One region of the Lysinibacillus sp. FSL M8-0355 genome, then DNA from elsewhere that is predicted to be linked to it. Evidence: predicted binding sites of a transcription regulator. Region 1 holds the regulator's gene; each other region holds the start of a gene.
What was found. Region 1 encodes LexA, which represses DNA repair genes until DNA is damaged. Its sites were predicted from a motif close to CGAACATATGTTCG; they were not measured.
Positions count from the first base shown of each region.

Region 2: parE (DNA topoisomerase IV subunit B) is a predicted target of LexA. The motif match lies at 2,460-2,473, and genes of this name have one in related genera.
Region 3: ruvA (Holliday junction branch migration protein RuvA) is a predicted target of LexA. The motif match lies at 4,637-4,650, and genes of this name have one in related genera.

Region 1 is NZ_JBBPAI010000001.1:1,285,321-1,292,264, reverse strand. It holds gene MKY46_RS06100 (GNAT family N-acetyltransferase) at 1-63, shown strand, start outside; gene def (peptide deformylase) at 859-1,434, shown strand; gene MKY46_RS06090 (YneB family resolvase-like protein) at 1,473-2,138, opposite strand; gene yneA (cell division suppressor protein YneA) at 2,135-2,449, opposite strand; gene lexA (transcriptional repressor LexA) at 2,616-3,233, shown strand; gene MKY46_RS06075 (gamma-glutamyl-gamma-aminobutyrate hydrolase family protein) at 3,344-4,066, opposite strand; gene MKY46_RS06070 (prepilin peptidase) at 4,100-4,852, opposite strand; gene MKY46_RS06065 (hypothetical protein) at 4,920-5,609, opposite strand; gene MKY46_RS06060 (PilN domain-containing protein) at 5,606-6,199, opposite strand; gene pilM (type IV pilus biogenesis protein PilM) at 6,199-6,944, opposite strand, start outside.
Region 2 is NZ_JBBPAI010000001.1:2,518,619-2,525,562, forward strand. It holds gene parC (DNA topoisomerase IV subunit A) at 1-467, opposite strand, end outside; gene parE (DNA topoisomerase IV subunit B) at 464-2,440, opposite strand; gene plsY (glycerol-3-phosphate 1-O-acyltransferase PlsY) at 3,000-3,602, shown strand; gene MKY46_RS12360 (HesB/YadR/YfhF family protein) at 3,622-3,912, shown strand; gene MKY46_RS12365 (spore germination protein) at 4,065-5,606, shown strand; gene MKY46_RS12370 (Ger(x)C family spore germination protein) at 5,632-6,831, shown strand; gene MKY46_RS12375 (hypothetical protein) at 6,836-6,944, shown strand, end outside.
Region 3 is NZ_JBBPAI010000001.1:3,310,651-3,317,594, reverse strand. It holds gene MKY46_RS16070 (ACT domain-containing protein) at 1-355, shown strand, start outside; gene pheA (prephenate dehydratase) at 520-1,401, shown strand; gene MKY46_RS16060 (thiol-disulfide oxidoreductase DCC family protein) at 1,420-1,812, shown strand; gene MKY46_RS16055 (transcription repressor NadR) at 1,988-2,521, opposite strand; gene MKY46_RS16050 (LysM peptidoglycan-binding domain-containing protein) at 2,663-3,712, shown strand; gene MKY46_RS16045 (phosphotransferase) at 3,702-4,580, shown strand; gene ruvA (Holliday junction branch migration protein RuvA) at 4,693-5,313, shown strand; gene ruvB (Holliday junction branch migration DNA helicase RuvB) at 5,332-6,336, shown strand; gene queA (tRNA preQ1(34) S-adenosylmethionine ribosyltransferase-isomerase QueA) at 6,353-6,944, shown strand, end outside.

The DNA of each region.
Region 1 (6,944 bases):
GACAATTGGTGGGATGAATACTATTACGCAATCTTGCAGGAAGAATGGCATAAAATTCTATAAAATGACCAAATGTTGTTGAAAAAGATCATGTCAAAGGCAAAAAAAGCAACTTTGCAAGGTGAGGGGTTGATTTCCGTTCCGCCAGCGTCCTTTCCAGGGGACGTCCGCTGAGCCGCTTCACTCACTTCCGCTCGCTCCAGGGTCTCAGCTGTGACGCTAAATCCCCTAGGAGTGACGCTGGCTCCACTCCAATCAACCATTTGGCAAAAGTGCCTTTTCCTTCTCTTTCATACGAGCCGTCACGATCAAAATCGCTCATTATTTGTATTCTTAGAGGGAATAAGCTCTTATTTTCAATGTGGAGAAGTGATGCGTGACACCCTCCCCTCCAGAAAGAGTAGTGAATACTTTCACTTTATTTGCCTTTGCTCAAAAGAAACATTTTTATGGATTGGAGTGGAAGGCTACTTGAATCCCGTGGGATAGCGAGACAGACGAGCCCCTGCACGGAGCGACAGCGGAGGAAGCGGCTCGGCGCTCGCCCACAGGAAAGCAAGTAGCCTGCAACGGAAATCCATTTCTACCTTTCAATTGACTGTTTTGTTTTTCAACATTTGGTCATTCAGTAAAAAGAGTATAAAATAAATGGCTAACACTTCGGACAAAACGGAGGGATACACCTGAGGAGTATGATCAAAATGGTGAGAAACAAATTAGGGATAACCAAAGCTATACTTACGAAAGAATGCGGTGTTGTTAGACAGACAATTAATTGTATTGAAAATGATAAGTACGAGCCATTAGCTTTGAAGATGGCTAAAGTCCTCAATAGCCGTATTGATGAGGTGTTTATGTATGACTAAATTTCTTCCTGATTCGATCATTACCATGAAAGATTTTGTGAAAGAAGACTCGGTATTATTACGAAAACAAACCGAAGAAGTGACGACACCCTTAAACCAAGAGGATCGAAATACTTTATTAGCTATGCTGCAATATCTCAAAAACAGCCAAGATCCAACGCTAGCAAAAAAATATAAGCTTCGCCCTGGAACTGGGTTGTCTGCAAATCAAATAGGTGTAGACAAACGAATGTTTGCTGTACTATTTGATCATAATGAAATGGTGTTTATCAATCCCAAAATCATAAGTCATTCCCTCAATATGATTTATTTACCTGATGGAGAAGGCTGCCTGTCGGTTAATCGACCTGTCCATGGTTTTGTGCCAAGATACGAGCGTATTAAGGTCAGAGCATATGACATTGATGGTCAAGAATTCATCCTGCCGTTTCAGGGCTATGGGGCGATCGTTGTCCAACATGAAATCGATCATTTAAATGGCATAATGTTTTATGATCGAATAAATAAAGAGTATCCTTTTCAACTACCTACTAACATCATCATCGACAGTTTGGCTTCCTATCAATAGCATTTTTTACTGTGAATAAAAAAGATTAGCAGGCGATATTATTTGCCTGCTAATCTTTCTTGATGTTCTTGGAAGCGACGATGAACAGTCGCTTTACTTACTTCAAAGCCCAACCCTCGAAGCGTGATCGAAATTTCCTCAAAGGTAAATCCACGTTTGCGTAGCTTGACAATTTCATCTACAGGTAGATCCTTTCGCTCCTGCCCATAGGGATTCCCTCGGTTCGATAAATTATTTTCAGGACGATAGCCATTTTCTACAGCGCGTCGCATGCCTCGACGTATTTTAGCATTATGGATTCTTCGTTGATACTCCTCCACGATTGCTAAAATCTCAAGCAGCATCGTGTCCATTTCATTTAGTTGAACGGGTCCTGCATCGCGCATGGAAAAAACATCTGTTGCTGATTTTTGCAATAAATGCAACACAGCCATCCTTGCGTTCCCACGTCCTAATCGTGTTTCATCTTGTACAAAAAGGGCATTAATTCCCTTTTCTTTAATGAAATCAAGCATTTCAAGCAAGCCATCGCGTTCCACATCATAGCCGCTATGCTTATCCTTAAATACACCCTTTACCTCATAGCCTTGCTCTCTAGCGTAGCGCAGCAACTCTTCCTGTTGGCGCTCTAATGAGGAGCTTTGTGTTTCTTTTTCAGTACTTACACGGCAATAGACAACAGCCGACATTTGTTTATTCATCATTGTTCAGTTCTCGCAATTTCGATAGTATGGATGGGATTGGCTTGATCACCCAATACAGGAATAACTAGAGACTTTCCTGCCACAATTTTAATATCTGCTAATTCATTTTCTGTTTTGACCAGCTTAATCCAATCATCTGTACTCATCTTACCACGGTATTGCTCTGCTAACGACCACAAGCTATCCCCATGTTCAATTTGAATTTCTGCGTAGTTAACATCTCCTGGATCAGTGATGTAAAGGTATCCTGCAAATAATAGACAAGCTCCTAATAAAATGGAGATATGTGTATTTTTCTTTAACCATGTCATAGTTACAACCCCTTTTTTAGAATGTTTGTTCGGAATGTATGTTCTCATAATAAAGCGAACAAACGTTTTTGTCAAACACTTTTCGAACCTATGTTTGCATACATGTTCGCATTCTGTTATACTATCAAATAAGAAGAATGATATTAGAAAAAAGAGGTGAGCACTCATGAAAAAAGTTTCGAAAAGACAAGAGGACATTTTGGCTTTTATTAAAGAAGAGGTACGAGCTAAGGGATATCCACCATCAGTACGTGAAATCGGGGAAGCAGTCGGACTTGCTTCAAGTTCAACTGTTCATGGTCATTTAGCTCGATTAGAACAAAAGGGCTTTATTCGTCGAGATCCAACAAAGCCACGTGCAATTGAAATTTTAGAGCCTGAAGAGTCTATTCAAAAGCAGCAAGTCATTCATGTACCACTTGTGGGGAAGGTAACTGCTGGTTCCCCAATTACTGCTATTGAAAACATTGAAGAATATTTCCCATTACCAGATACGTATGGCACAAGCGAGGATCAGTTATTCATGCTAGAGATTATGGGGGAATCTATGATTGAAGCAGGAATTTTAGACGGCGATTTAGTTATTGTGAAGCAAAAGGCAACAGCTAATAACGGAGATATTGTTGTAGCCATGACAGCAGAGGATGAAGCAACGGTCAAACGTTTCTTCAAGGAAAAAAATCATTTCCGTTTACAGCCTGAAAACTCATCTATGGAGCCTATTATCGTCGATCAAGTTTCTATTTTAGGACAAGTTGTAGGACTATATCGTCGTGTACATTAATCATTTAAAGTAGGTTTTGAGGATTATGTGTTCCTTCTAAGAGCATGTATCCTCTTTTTTACGCAAAAAAAGAATCCATATATGGTTGGATTCTTTGTACAGTCCCCCTGCTACGCTTCCTTTTTGAATTTTAAGCTAGCTTCAACAAAGGCTGAAAATAATTTTTGTGCAGGCTCATCTCCTGCTATAGCTAGTTCCTCGGGATGCCACTGAACAGCCAAGCAAAATGGCAACTCTTCATGAACAACTGCTTCGATAATGCCATCACTCGATTTTGCTGCTACTTTTAATTTCTCTGCTAATACATTAACTGCCTGATGATGAAATGAATTTACCGCTATTTTCTCTTGTTGTAAAATGGTCGCTAATAAATTCTCCTCCATAATTTGTACATAATGAGTAGCTACAGCTCGAGCAGATTGCTGTACATGCTTGAGCAGCTTAGTACTAAAATGGTCACTATCAATATCCTGAAATAAAGTACCACCTAGTGCTACATTTAGTATTTGAATGCCTCGGCAAATACCCAAAATAGGCATCTTTCGTGTGAATGCCGCTTCAATTAATGCTAACTCTACCGTATCTCTTGCTGGATGAATTTTCCCTAGTTTTGGTGCAGGCTCTGCCCCATACAGAAATGGATGCACGTCATAGCCTCCAGATAACAATAAACCATCTGTAAGGGATAGAATTTGTGTGGCATCCTCCTCTACGCCAAGTGGAATAATAAGCGGAATCCCACCTGCATCAATGATACTTTTACTGTAAGCAGCATTTAATCGAGAGGATAAATCATCTTCCACAAAGGCTGTAATGCCAATAATCGGTTTCACTTGCTTCCCTCCATATGCTTGAAGATTGAACAATTACCAAAAACCTAAATACCAATCGATTAATGAATCCCCATAAAAATAGACAATGATAGCGGCTAATGCAATAGAAGGTCCAAAAGGAATAGGTGTTTTTCTCCCCTGCTTGTTCTTCGTTAACACGACAAGCCCGACAATCATGCCGATAACTGCAGCTATAAATAATGTTAACAGTGTATGCATTGTACCAAGAACAAGTCCAATTAAAAAGAATAATTTAATATCGCCTCCACCCATGCCCCCGTTTGATATCACAGCAATACTATATAATATGCCGAAACCAACGACTGCACCTACAGCACAGTCCCACCAGGGTGTTAATGGCGACAATACTCGTCCAATAATAAGGAAGGGTAAAAAGAATAAAAGCACCTTATTCGGAATCAGCATATAGGCTATATCAGAAACAACAATGATGACTAATAATGAAATAAAAAATAGGGCTACTATAAACTCTATGCTCCAACCAAGCTGCCAATATGCAAAGGCAAACAATAATCCTGTTAATAATTCCATTACTGGATAAATCCAAGCTATTTTATTACCACAGCTCCGACATTTCCCCCCAAAAAACACATAAGATAAAACTGGCACTAAATCAAGCGCCGTCAGTTGCCTTTGACATTTAGTACAATGTGAAGGAGGTTGTACAATCGACTCCTTCTGTGGCACACGTAAGCCCACCACATTATAAAAAGAGCCAAAGACAAGCCCAAATAAAAATAGAAAGATTGTATAAGCCATTTCCAATTTTCTGTCCTCCTAAACTAATAGGCGCCCATACAGATGCAGTATGGAACGCCTATCAATGCAATTATTACTCTCCTTCGTAATAGAACGTCGTCACCTGGACGGTAGCTTGTAAAGTAAGATCCGTATCTTTTTCTAATTGATCCTGCTCTCCAGGCAATTTGAATTCGATTGTATCAGTTTTCATCACACGCTGTAATTGTTCAATTTCCTGTAAAAAGCTCTCTAGAGAATTAAAATCAAGCGCCCCAACCTCTAATATAAAAGTAATCAACTTTAAATTCGATGGTAAGGAATCCTTTGAAATAGATGAAATCGGTGAACTCGTAATCTTGTTATCCTGCTCACCATTAACCTCTTCTTCAGCTTGCTCCAACAGATTAAGGTCTTGCGATACATCTGATTGCGAAACAGCCGCATCATCATTTTGAACTGTTAATGACTTTATGCGTGTTCCTGTCACTTCCTCAATCTCAGCTAAATCTAGTATGATCTTTTCAACAGCTCTTGTTGTAGGTAGCTTCTGTCTTAACGCTAAAACATTGATAGTCGGCTGACCCTGCTCCTTGTCTAATTGAGCTAATTTTTCTTTTACACTAGAAATCTCTTGCTGGAGTTGTGATACATGACTCTCTTTTGCTTCTACTTCATTTAATCTTGGTAATAATAAATAATAATAAAGCGCAAATAAAATAGAAACGATTAAAGTCAATAACAAGATAATAGATGAATTTTTACTACTCGTTAATTTATTCATGAGCGTCGTCCTCCAGCTAAATACATAAAGTCGATTGTCGCCGTAATGGACACTGAATAACGTGGTACTTCTTTAAATTTTTGTTCAGGCGTTAATTCCTTCTGTTCGCCAAGCTCTATATCGAAGTTTGACACTGTATTAATTTGTGCGTCTGTAAAAAAACTACTCATTAAAAGTCGCTCTACATATTTCGATATATCGGTCATCGTTTCAAAATCCACTTCAATAGTAACTGTATTTTCCCCAAAAACGTAGCTACGCAAGTATGTTTGAGTTGGTAGTAAAGTTTTCGTTTCATCAATTAATGGGGTTACAGGATAAGAAACACCTTGAATATAGGCAACAGATTCCTCCAATGATCCCTGATCAACACTTTGTCTTACATCTAACTCTTGCTGTAATTGTTCAAGCTGTGTCGTTAATGTCTTTTCCTCAGCAGATAAACGTGACAAATCACTTTTAGCTGTAAAAAATATAAATAGTAAATAAGCTACTATTAGACCCACAATGACAATTATCAAGCTATAAAAAAGCTTTGGTGAAGTAGACCGTTTTTCAAGCTGTGGTAAGAGGTTTATATCTGGAACCATTAATGAACCTCCTTCAAAGCTAAGCCTAGCAATGTTGAAAATTCTTTTTTAAAATAAGGAAAGAACTTTTCAATTTTTGCTCCATCAACAATCATCAAAGGTGTCTCTAAATTAGAAGATAATAAGGTTCCTATTGATTTAAGTAACGGGTTATCACCAAGCATTATGATTTCATCTACTGTTTTTTCCCCTTTATGTAAAGAAAACTTAAAGAAATTCATCATTCGATCAATTTCTAAAACCTGATCCATGACGACCATCTGGTAATCTTCGGTTTCACCATTGTAGAGAAATTGGTAGCTAAATTCATCGACTTTTTTGCCCTGCCATTGTGCCATATCTGTTTCAATTGATTGATAACGTAAAAACTCAACCTGTCCGTTTGAAAAGATACTAATGGAAAGTTCATTGATAGACCACTCAGCAATTAAATATGTTTTATTAGGCATTAACATTGACATATGTTCTAATAAACGTATATTGCATAATGCTCGAATATCGGCCGCTTCAGGGTCCAAGGAGACATCTAACAGCATTCCTACTATTTTCGTAATTTCCTCTGAAGGTGCTGCAAATAATATCGCTTTACCGTCCTCCGCATCGGGATCATAAACATCAATTAACGGGTCCTGAAAAGGTAAATGAATAGAATGGCCCAACTCCATTTCAGCATATCCTCGTAATTCCTGAGGTTTAACATCTTTAGGATGCTCGAAAGTTTTTAATAAAACAGTTGTATCAGGCA
Region 2 (6,944 bases), 1.2 Mb from region 1:
GTTGGTTCCATATCTTGATCATCAAAGTTTGGTACAAACTCGACCGTTTTCTTGCCAATATCTCGTAACATTTCACCAGCAATAGCAGACAGTCTCGCCTCTGTATAACGCATCGCAGCTGGAGGATCACCATCAACCGAACCATTGTTACCATGCATCTCAATAAGCATATGACGTGCCTTCCAGTCCTGACTCATACGTACCATTGCTTCATAAACAGAGCTATCACCGTGCGGATGGTAATTACCGATTACGTTCCCGACAGTTTTTGCGGATTTTCGAAATGGTTTATCCTGTATATTGCCTTCTGTAAACATTGCATATAAAATACGACGCTGTACTGGTTTAAGACCGTCACGTGCATCAGGCAACGCGCGGTCTTGAATAATATATTTACTATAGCGACCAAAACGATCACCCATCACTTCTTCTAGCGGTAAATCTTGAAACTTTTCTGTACTACTCATGCTTGGTCCTCCTCTTGTTGGATGAATTCATTTTCTAAAATATTTGAATCATCCTCCATACCGAAGTCAACATTGGCTTCGATCCATTTACGACGCGGTTCTACTTTATCACCCATTAACGTCGTGACACGTCTCTCTGCACGTGCACCATCCTCGATTGTGACACGAATTAATGTCCGTGTCTCAGGGTTCATTGTCGTATCCCATAGCTGGTCAGCATTCATCTCACCAAGACCTTTATAGCGCTGCAATATGTAACCCTTTCCAACTTTCTGGATGGCCTTTTGTAAATCGTTTTCTGTCCAAGCATATTCAATCACTTCTTTTTTACCAGTACCTTTTGATACCTTATAAAGTGGTGGTAAAGCGATATAGACTTTGCCTCCTTCAATGAGTGGACGCATATAACGATAGAAGAACGTTAAGAGCAAGACTTGAATATGTGCCCCGTCCGTATCCGCATCGGTCATAATCACTACTTTATCGTAGGCTGAATCCTCCACAGCAAAATCCGTGCCAACACCTGCTCCAATCGCATGGATAATCGTTGAAATTTCTTCGTTTTTCATAATGTCCTGTAGCTTGGCTTTTTCTGTGTTGATGACCTTACCGCGCAAAGGCAAAATCGCTTGGAATGTACGATCACGACCTTGTTTGGCAGAACCACCCGCAGAATCACCCTCAACTAAATACAACTCATTCTTGGCCGCATTGCGAGACTGAGCTGGTGTTAATTTGCCTGATAGAATCGTACTACCTTTTTTGCTTTTCTTGCCATTCCGAGCGTCCTCACGCGCTTTACGAGCCGCTTCTCTTACTTGTTGCGCACGGATTGCTTTACGTACAAGAGAAGCCGATAACTCTGCATTTTCCTCTAGCACATACAAAATTTGCTCTGACACTACGCTATCTACGGCTGAACGAGCCTCACTTGTACCAAGCTTGCCCTTGGTTTGTCCTTCAAATTGTAATAAATGCTCTGGAATACGAACAGACACGATTGCTGCTAAACCCTCACGAATATCTGTCCCTTCAAGGTTTTTATCTTTGTCCTTTAGCAAGCCGATTTTTCTTGCATATTCATTAAATACACGCGTCAATGCCGCTTTTGCACCCGTTTCATGTGTGCCGCCATCACGAGTACGTACATTATTAACGAATGACAAAATCGTTTCTGAATAACCATCGTTATATTGGAAAGCGAATTCTACTTCAATATCATCTTGTATGCCTTCTACATATTTCACAGGATGAAGAACATCCTTTTCTTCATTCAAATACGCAACGAAAGCTTCAATGCCATTCTCATAAAAGAATACATCTTGTTTGCCTTCCTCGCGCTCATCGATTAATTCAATTTTTAAGCCCTTTAATAAAAAGGCTGATTCACGTAAACGTTCTGCTAACGTATCATAATTGAATTTTGTGACAGAAAAAATCGTTTCGTCTGGTAGGAAATGAACAAGTGTACCTGTTTGCTTCGTTTGCCCAATTTCTTCAAGTGTTGTGACAGGATGTCCACCATGCTCGAAGCGCTGACGATACTTTTTACCATCACGATGAATCGTCACCTCTAAAAATGTTGATAGTGCATTAACTACAGAGGAACCTACACCATGCAAGCCACCACTTGTTTTATAACCACCTTGTCCAAATTTACCACCTGCGTGTAGCACCGTAAAAATAATTTCAGGGGTAGGTTTACCCATTTTATGCATACCTGTTGGCATCCCACGGCCAAAGTCGCGCACACTCATACTTTGATCCTTATGAATTGTGACAATAATATGAGATCCAAAGCCGGCCAGTGCTTCATCCACCGCATTATCTACGATTTCATACACAAGGTGATGAAGTCCACGGCCATCCGTTGAACCGATATACATGCCAGGTCGTTTGCGTACCGCTTCTAATCCTTCTAATACTTGTATAGCGTCATCATTATAAACGCTAGTTGACTGTTTATTCGTCAAAAAATTCCCCTCCAAAAAACAAACGCATGTTCTATTTATGTTCTCATCCTAATAATAATAGCATTTCCTGTCAATAGCTAGCGACAGGTCCATTAAATTTTTAAAATTTGCTCACAGTTTTGATCATCTTTATCAATAGTAAACATCTGCAACAGTTGCTTAAAATTGGTATTTAAGCAGGGCAGACTGCTACTAGTATCCATAAACGTTTGACGCATAGTAGCCGATTTAGTTTCAGCATACATAGAATCTAGTTCAGTGTAAACGCTACAATGTTTATTACGGTTAAACTGGATAAAGTTAGACTTCTATTCTACCAAAGGAATGAAGGATTGACAAAATTGCCTTTTTGCCTATATTTTTATAAAGGCTTTTTTTCACTTTCTAGAATCTCATGTCTGAAAGCCTACCCCTTATTAATAGGTTTTCTTTTGTATTGAATTCAAGGCTCCTAATGAAATCTCCTTCATAACATTGTAGATTAGCAAGAAAAAGTGTAAAATACTTGTTACAAACTATTAGTACCAAGTGATGGACTATGAATGAAAGGAGTCCAGCTATGATCAATGGACTTATTATTTTATGTGCTTATCTAATCGGCTCTATACCTTCTGGATTATGGATAGGTAAAATTTTTTATAATACCGATATTCGTGAACACGGGAGCGGTAATCTTGGTGCAACCAACACATTCCGAACATTAGGGAAAAAAGCAGGTATTGTTGTAACCGTAATGGATGTGCTCAAAGGAACAGCTGCGGTTTTATTAGTAGCACTTCCCGTTTTCTCTGACAGCACACTGCATCCCTTATTACTTGGTCTTGTTGCCGTAATCGGTCATATGTTTCCGATCTTCGCCAATTTCCGTGGTGGAAAAGCAGTGGCAACATCCGCAGGTGTTTTATTAGGCTATTCGTGGCCACTCTTTGTCCTATTATTTATTACCTTTATTGTGACATTAAAAATCACAAAGATCGTCAGCCTAACATCGATGATAGCCGCTTTAGTAGCACTTATCTATGCAATCGTTTATTATTTTGTTACGGGTGACTTTGCATTAGGCATCTTGGTAGCCTTTTTATTTACCTTTATTATTTATCGTCACCGTGCCAATATTACACGTATTAAAAACGGCACTGAGCCAAAGGTAAAATGGCTTTAGGAAGAGAGGAGCATTCGAAATGAACATTGCATTGACAGATGAAGCACTCCAGTGGTTCAAACACGAAATGGAAGTAGAACCAGGTGATACGATTCGTTTTTATGCACGCTATGGTGGCTCTAGTCCTTTTCATGAAGGCTTTTCACTTGGCATGACTCGTGAAGAACCTATTGCTATAGGCGTACAGACAGTGGTTGATGATGTAACCTATTACATTGATGAGAAAGATCTCTGGTTCTTTAACGATCACAACTTACATGTTGACGTTGATGCTAGTAATGATGAATTGCAATATGACTATCGTACATAAAACAGTCTATCCTTTCAGTCCATGAAAGGATAGACTGTTTTTTTATTTGGCTCCATCATGCCAATAGTTAGATTTTCACCCTCACCTCGTTTATCTCTCCAAAAAATTGTCCACTCTATAAATAATGAGCGTATATTTGAGGAGGAAAACACATGTCTATGTCTAACAATATCGATACCTCCCCATCCCATACAAACGATTTGTTGTATACATCCCTAGCTAAAAATAAAAAAATCATTGAACAGGCGCTTGGTCACAGTAATGACATCATCATACGTGAAATCACAATTGGTGAATCTACCCCTCATAACATCGCTATCATTTCGATCGATGGCTTGTCAGATAAAACGACAATCTCCGATTCTGTTATTGATAAGCTTATGGCAAATATCGAGGAAGAACAAGACATTGAAATAACGACCATTAATCAATATGTACGAAACTCCTATTTAACAGTTGGGGATGTGTCGAATATCGAGCATTTCACAACACTCTACAATGCCATTCTCAATGGGGAAACGGTTATTTTATTAGATGGGTTTGCAGAAGGGATTGTGACAAGTACCAGAAGTGCAAAGGATCGAGCCGTTACAGAGCCATCGACTGAATCTGTTATTCGAGGTCCTCGGGAATCCTTTACAGAAACCATACGTACCAATACAGCGCTCATCCGTCGCAAAATAAAAAGCCCGAATCTCTGGATAAAGTCACGAGTTATCGGTGATGTGACACAAACAGATGTAGCGGTTATGTATATAAATGGCATTGCCAGTGACAAAATCGTCGCAGAGGTATTAGCCCGATTAGACCGCATTAATATCGATGGCATACTGGAAAGTGGCTATATAGAGGATTTTATTCAAGACTCTAAAAACTCTATGTTTCCAACAGTTTACAATTCAGAACGTCCAGATGTTATCGCTGGTGAATTATTAGATGGCAAAGTGGCGATTCTAGTTGATGGTACTCCCTTTGTCTTAGTAGTACCAGCGTTATTTACATCCTTTTTGCAATCAGCGGAGGATTATTATCAGCATTGGATGATTAGCTCACTTGTACGCATACTTCGCTTTTTTGGCATCGGTCTGGCATTAGTCGCGCCATCCTTATATGTGGCTATAACTACCTTTCACCAGGAAATGCTGCCAACACCAATGTTAATTAGTATTGCTTCACAAAGAGAAGGCGTTCCCTTCCCCGCAGTTGTGGAGGCACTCATTATGGAGATTGCCTTTGAGGTATTAAGGGAGGCTGGGCTTCGTATGCCTAGAACAATCGGCCCAGCGGTGTCTATTGTCGGTACTTTAGTTATTGGTCAGGCGGCAGTTGATGCGGGTGTGGTATCTGCTGTAATGGTCATTATTGTAGCTTTAACAGCAATTTGTAGTTTTCTTTTCCCTGCCTACGGTTTGTCGAATACGATTCGTGTGTTACGTTTCCCATTAATGATTTTAGCAGCTATGTTTGGTTTATTTGGTGTTATGTTCGGTATTATGGTCATTATTCTCCATTTATGTAGTATTCGTTCATTTGGTGTACCTTATTTAAGTCCATTTGCACCGTTAGTTTTAAAGGATCAAAAGGATGCCTTTCTTTTGTTCCCTCGTAGAAAGTTACTAACACGACCTCGTTTAGTTAATCAAAAAAATATTGTTAGAGGACATAAATATGTCAATGTAAAGGGCAGGAAATAACTACTGGATAAATGAGGAATGGAATATGGCAAAAATAAAAGTGATTTGCTTACTATGTATCCTCACTTTACTGTTAAGTGGCTGCTGGAGTAAGCGTGAATTAAATGAATTAGCCATTGTCGTAGCACTGGGTATTGACAAAATAGACGAAGAATATGAGATTACCGTTCAAATTGTTGATCCAAGTGAAATTTCGATGCGACAGGCTTCCACGCAACGCTCTCCTGTCGTTAGCTATCATTCGAGAGGCGAGACCATCTTTGAGGCAATTCGAAAAATGACAACCAACGCTGCCCGAAAACCGTATTTTGCCCATCTTCAAGTGGTTGTTTTAGGGGAAGATCTAGCAAAAGAAGGAATTAGTGATTCACTTGATTTAATTGTAAGGGACCATGAATTTCGTAAGGATTTCGATGTCATTATGTCTCATGAAGCGACAGCGAAGGAAGTGTTAAATGTACTAACGCCCATTGAAAAGATACCCGCTAATAAAATGTTAAATTCCCTTGATGTCTCTGAAAAAGCTTGGGGCGCCACAATAGCTGTCAATATAGATGAGTTAGTCAATACATTAACGAATAAACATAAAGGGGCATTAATTACTGCTATTGAAGTACATGGTGATAAGAAATTAGGTGTAGATCAAACAAATGTGCAACGAGTTAAAACGCCTGTGCTGTTGCAGTATGCAGGATTAGCGGTCTTTAAAGGGGATAAATATATTGGACTATTGACTGAGGGAGAAAGTAAAAGCGTTAGTTTCCTGAATGATAAAATACAGAGTACGATTGAAATCATAGCCTGCCCAAAGAAAGGAACTCTATCATCTGAAATCACTCAATCCACAACAAAAGTGAAAGGGTCTTTTGATAACGGAAAGCCGAAAATTGATGTCCGTATTCATGTTGAGCAGAACATAGGAGAGGTCGAATGTGATATTGATCTTACAAAAAATAAATCCATTGATTATGTCAATAAAAAAACAGCTAAGGGCATTGATGAACGAATTCAAAAAACATTGGAGAAAATACAACAGCAATATGAGGTTGATGTGTTTGGTTTCGGTGATGCCTTACATCGTGCAGATCCAAAACAGTGGAAAAAAATTAAGGATGAGTGGGCTTCCATCTTTCCAGATTTGGCGGTAGATGTGCAAGTGAAAGTAACGACACAAGGTTTAGGTACGATGCAAAATTCATTATTAAACAAGCCAAAGGAGGAGTAACGAAATGGTGCTAGCTGTAGCCATCTTTATCATTTCAATGATCCTAGCACTTATTTTTATACCAAAACTAAAAAAGCAGCATGATTCAAAAACCATTGTCGTATTTTCTATTT
Region 3 (6,944 bases), 2.0 Mb from region 1:
TTCAGTATCTTCCATTTGGGATGCGGTAAAGCAGGTGGATTTATCGCGAAGTGCGTTTTACAAATATCGTGATGCGGTTTTTCCTTTTCATTCAATTGTGCAGGAACGCATTTTAACAGTCTTTTTACAGCTTCAAGATAGAAAAGGAACACTTGCTAAGCTTTTAGAAACTGTGACAATTACACATTGTAATGTATTGACAATTCATCAAACGATTCCGATTCAGGGACGTGCCAATGTTACTTTATCATTAGATGTAACAAGCATGACCTGTGATCTTGATGACCTCATTCAGCAATTAAAGCGCTTAGATTTTGTAGAATCAGCAGAAGTAATTAGTTCTGGAGCATTATAATAACAGTACAGTGTTCAATCCTTTAATTTTTGACAAAAATGAATTATCGTGTTTAATAAGACTGCTAGGTCAGAATACGATAACAAGCTCAAATAAGGAGCTGTCCCAACAGTGAGTAATCTCGCGGGACTGCTCCTTATTGTGCCATAAAGGAGGTATTTGCAATGACAAAGCAACAATGGGAAAATAGAATCGCCTATTTAGGACCAGAAGCATCATTTACATATTTAGCAACAAAGGCTACTTTTCCAAATGAGTGGCTTGTACCGTGTGCGACGATTCCAGAATGTATAGAGGCTGTCGCGGAGGGAAAGGTGGATTTAGCCGTCGTTCCGCTAGAAAATGCCTTAGAGGGCTCTGTAACATTAACATTAGATTATTTATTCCATGAGGCAACACTCTATGTGACAGGTGAATTATTGCTAAAAATCCAGCAGCATTTAATGGTGAATAAAGCGCAAAAGGATCATTGGCAGTCTATCGCAGGTGTTTATTCCCACCCACATGCACTAGCTCAATGTCATAAATACTTATTTTATCGTTTCAGTCATGTGCCATTACATCAAACAACTTCCACAGCGGCAGCAGCGAAATATGTATCAGAAAATCCACAAGAATGTATAGCCGCAGTAGGCAATGCCGCAGCAGCCGAAAAATATGGCCTTGACATAGTTGAATCGAATATCCATGATTTCCATTTTAACCATACACGTTTCTTTGTACTGTCCAAGCAAAATAAACGATTGCCGCAAGAGCTATCTGAAGGGCAAGCTAAGACAACGTTTATGATTACATTGCCAACGGATCGTTCAGGGGCATTGCATCAGGTGCTTTCTGTTTTTGCATGGCGTCAACTGAATTTAAGTAAAATTGAATCACGTCCACTTAAAACGGGCCTAGGTGATTATTTCTTTATGATTGATGTATTAGCAGATGAAAAAGAACCGATGATGCGTGGCGCCATGGAAGAATTAGCTGCACTAGGCTGTAAGGTAAAATCTTTGGGTACTTACTTCACTTATGTTACATCAGACGAGGCAGAATAGCTGTAGGGAGGAATGGTAATGGCAGGCATCATTTTATTTGATGGTATCTGTAATTTTTGTGATAGCACTGTTCAATTTATTATCAAACACGATGAAGCTGGCTATTTTCAATTTGCGTCACTTCAAAGTGATATCGGCCAAGCATTGCTCAATCAGTACAATATACCAAAGAATATAGATAGTGTGATTCTGATTGAACAAGGGAACGTCTCGCTGGAATCTACCGCAGCATTAAACATATGCAGGAAATTGGATGGACTGTGGCCTTGCTTCTATGCCTTGATTCTTGTTCCCCCCATTATCCGTAATGCGCTGTATCGATTATTTGCTAAACAACGCTATCGTTTATTTGGTCAAAAAAGTGAATGCTTATTGCCCACACCTTCTCAACGGCAACGATTTCTTTCCTAGTAGCGCACGGGTTTATAATATCCGCAGAGAGTGGAAAAATACTTTCGCTCAGGATCAAAATACTCGCGAAGAGAAAAGAAATACTGTCGCTCAAGCGTCCAATCAGAAGCATAACATTTGCAATCAAAACAGAAAGCACCGTATGAAATCCTTTTTCATACGGTGCTTTTGCTATTTATTGATCTGACACTAAGTAGCCCTTTTTTTGTAAGGCTTGTTCAATTAAAGTTAAAACTTCAACAGAGGGTGCAGAGATGACATGCAGATGAATGCCACCAGTAAGGGCGGATAAATAATTGGCCTGTGTGGCATTGACACGTTCGATAAACTGTTTCACTTCATGGCGATTTGATACCATAATGGAGGCAGTAAGTTCACCATATATTGGATGTTCTACAATAACATTTTTGACAGTACCACCACAATCGACAATGATCATTAATTCATCCTCTGTTTGCTCTGAGGTATGCAAACAAGGGAACGTACGTTCGACGGTTTGCTGTAATTGTTCCTGATGCATATAAAGATAGCCCTGGCTTGTGGCAATAATGGGCTCATTTCTTGCCTTTAATAGAGTCATATCATTGACGATAACTTGTCTAGAAACATTGGCGAACTTAGCCAAGTCTGTCCCAGTTATAGGTGCTTTACTGTTTTTTAATTGCGCTAAAAGTTGCAGTCGGCGTTCTTCGCCTAACATTTTTTTCATAAGAGTTCACCTCTGCTCATAATAAAGGAATCAGCATTCCTTATGTTTTAGTGTACCATGAAGCATTTCTAACTTGTTGAAATTTTTGTATCCAAATGAAACATTGAACATATGATACGTAGAGAGGAAGGGAGGAAAAAATTGCGTATTCATATTGTTCAAAAGGGAGACACCTTGTGGAAGATTGCGAAAGAGTACGGCATTTCGTTTGAAGATTTGAAGCGGCTCAATGTCCATCTTGCCAACCCAGATTATATTGTTCCAGGTATGGAAATTATATTGCCTGAAAAAATAAACAAAGAGCCGCATAGAGAATCACATAAAGAAATGCCGAAAAAGGAAACACAAGTGCATAAGGAGGCACCGAAGGAAAGTCCTAAAAAAGAGGTACAGCGACCGATGCCACCACCGCCGCCTATTGTACCGCCACCACCAGCTCCTATGCCAATGCCAGAACCACAAATGATTCCGATTCCAATACCGATGCCAATGCCTATGCAAATGCCACAACAACCGATGTGGGTACCGCAGCCTGTGGAAATGAATTGGCACCAACAAGTGGTGATGCCACAAGTAGAACAAACTGTTACACCACCACCAGTGCAAATACAGCCAGCACCACCGCCGCCAGCACCTACACCACCACCTGTAGCTCAACCGAAGCCAATGCCAATGCCACAACCAGCGCCACAGCCACCGATGCATATCATGCCACAAATGCCTGCTGTCCCACATTGCTCAAGTTGTCATCAACCGATCTATCATCAAATGTGGTGGCCGATGATGCCAATGCAACCTCAGGTCGAGCATTATACGATGCCACAACAGCCAATGTCTTGTGACATGCCAGATCATAAAGTAGGTGGGATGGAAGACTTTTTAGAGTCTACATCACCATTCTTCCATACACAGGATCAGCAAATGAAGCCACAAATGGATATGATGCCTGATATGAATATGGGTCAATCTTGTGGCTGTGGTACACAGCCAATGATGATGCCTGATATGAACATGGGTCAATCCTGTGGCTGTCATCAACAACCAATGATGATGCCTACATGGCAAATGGATCCTTGTCATTGTCCGCCACCACCATGTCCGACACATTGTCCACCGCCGTGCCCACCAGCAGGGGGACAATGGATGTCACCGCACTATTTCCCAGGCGGGATGACGCCTTATCGATGGTGAAAAAGCGTATATTGTAGAAGAGTTAAAGTCAAACATTTGGAAATATAAGTATGAATCGAATCATTATTTTGTCAAACGAGCGAAGCAAGTGGAAATTGCAGAGAAGGTGAGAGCAATTCATCGCCAGTTAGGACGCATGGAGCCTTCTCTGATCTTACCATTGGTCCAGAGTGATGATGAGCAGTTAATTGTGCAAGTATGGCAAGAAGGAAGCCATGGTGCTAACTTTGCATATAAAAAAGATCGCGAAGAATCTCTTAAATTATTAATAGCTTTACATGATACACATAAAAAAATAGCTTGGCAGCGAGTGCCAGGCTTGCATACCTACTCGCAGCTTTTAAAATGGCAAATGCGTCATATGCGTTTTAAAAGTAGAAGAAATGAGTTTCGAGCTTTTTTAACAAAAGAAGAAATTGATCAAATTGTGCATTATAGTGATAAATCTTTACAACTGATTGCATTAGAGGATGCGCCTGAAAAAGAAATCACACTATTACATGGGGATGTGGTTCATCATAATTTTTTATGGTGCTCTGATGGACAATTACGTTTAATTGATTTTGATTTAGCACATCTTGGCGAAGCAGATGATGAATATATTTTATGGTTGCATCGTGTATTACCTGCTGTTGATTATGATCTTGGAAAAATTTTTGCCGAATTACCTGAGCTGAAACGACTGGATAAAAGAAAGCTCCATCGTTTGAAATATCCGAATGAGCTATTACGAGAATGGCTTTTTGCAGTGGATTTACCACTAGAGCAACAGCTAGTATTTTTAGATTATTTAGTGCCATTCACAAAACGAGCCCTCACCTATTGGCCAAAACTGTGGTACGATATTGATAGATTTGTTAAAAAATGACCGTCATTTGGCGGTCATTTTTGTTTGGCAACAGCACTTTTGCCACTACTTTTTGTCGAGCATTCGTTCGCTATATGCTATAATCGAAGACGATGATTGTGAGGGATTATAGATGTATGATTATTTAAAAGGACAAGTAACTCGTATTACACCTGAGTTTATAGTATTAGAACAACATGGTATTGGCTGGCAACTTCATACGCCCAATCCGTTTGCATTCCGCACATCAGCCCTAGAGCAACAGATATATGTTCATTTGCATGTACGAGAGGATGCACAAGTTTTATATGGTTTCCCTAATCTAGATCAACGTGAGCTATTTCGAAAGCTAATATTAGTATCTGGCATAGGGCCAAAGGGGGCTCTAGCGATTTTAGCTACTGGGAATCCGCAACAGGTTATTAGTGCCATTGAGCGGGAGGACGAAGCGTTTTTAGTGAAGTTCCCTGGGGTTGGGAAAAAAACGGCACGTCAAATGATTCTTGATTTGAAGGGCAAGCTAGGTTCGTTATTAGATACATTGGAGCTTCCTAGTGCAGAACATGAGCTACCATTGTTTGGTGTGAATCCTTATAAGCATGAGCTAGAAGAAGCTATACTAGCGTTAATGGCACTTGGTTATTCTGAAAAAGAGCTCGAAAAAATTCGTCCACAGCTTGAGGACAACGACAAGCTGGAAACGACAGATGCCTTTATGAAACAAGCATTGCAACTATTGCTAAAAATAAAATAAGGAAAGGAGGGAAGGTGCATGTCTGAACGTATGATGGCAAGTGAGGCAGGTAGCTATGATGAGCAGTTTGAATTATCTTTACGCCCTCAAAAATTAACGCAGTATATTGGGCAACATAAAGTGAAGGAAAACTTACAAATATTCATTGAAGCGGCAAAGCTTCGCCAAGAAAGTTTAGACCATGTGCTGTTATATGGACCTCCGGGACTTGGTAAAACGACATTAGCTGCTGTTATTGCGAATGAGATGAATGTCAATGTACGCATGACGAGTGGCCCTGCAATTGAGCGCCCAGGGGATTTAGCAGCTATTTTAAGTTCACTTGAGCCTGGGGACGTTTTATTTATAGATGAAATTCATCGACTCTCCCGTGCCATTGAAGAAGTGCTATATCCAGCAATGGAGGACTTCTGTTTAGATATTGTGGTGGGGAAAGGTCCAGAAGCACGTTCTGTACGCCTTGATTTACCTCCCTTTACCCTTGTAGGTGCTACAACAAGAGCTGGCGCCTTATCAGCCCCTTTAAGGGATCGCTTTGGTGTGTTACTACGCTTAGAATATTATGATGATCGTTCACTTGCTGAAATTGTGGTGCGAAGTGCTCATTTATTTGAGGTGAAAATTGAGCAAGTAGCGGCAATGGAAATGGCGAGACGCTCACGCGGAACACCTCGAATTGCGAATCGTCTATTAAAACGAGTACGAGATTATGCACAAGTGCTTGGAGATGGTATGATAACGGAGGGTCTTGCACAGCAAGCGCTAGAGCTGTTACAAGTTGATCCTAGAGGGCTTGATCATATCGACCATAAACTTGTAACGAACATGATTGAGCGCTTCCAAGGCGGTCCAGTGGGCTTAGATACGCTTGCGGCATCGATTGGTGAGGAACGGGTTACGATAGAGGATGTATATGAACCTTATTTGATGCAAATTGGCCTTATTCAACGTACACCACGGGGAAGAGTTGCCACACATTTAGCCTACGAACATTTTGGATATGAGTATCCACAACAAACATAAAGAAGGAAGTTTTTTCATGCGTGTAGAAGATTTTGATTTTGAATTACCAGAGGAGCTTATTGCTCAAACGCCATTAATTGATCGTACTGCGAGCCGCTTAATGGTTGTTACACCTGGCGCTACTAAAGTAGAGCACCACCATTTTGCTCACGTTTTAGATGAGCTACATGCTGGAGATTGTCTCGTATTAAATGATACAAGAGTCTTACCTGCTCGCTTAATGGGTGTGAAAGAGGAAACAGGTGCACATATAGAAGTATTGTTATTAAAGCAATTAGCTGGTACAGATGAGTGGGAAACACTTGTAAAACCAGCTAAGCGTGTAAAAGTAGGAACTGTTATCACATTTGGTGAAGGTTTATTAACAGCTACTTGTACAGGAGAGCTTGAACATGGCGGACGTACATTTGACTTTCATTATGATGGCATCTTTTATGAAATATTAGAGCAACTTGGTGAAATGCCGTTGCCTCCATATATTCGTGAAAAACTTGAGGACAAGGATCGTTACCAAACGGTTTATGCCAAAGAACGTGGCTCAGCTGCAGCACCAACAGCGGGACTGCATTTCACGGAGCAATTATTAGAGCAGGTAAAAGCGAAAGGTG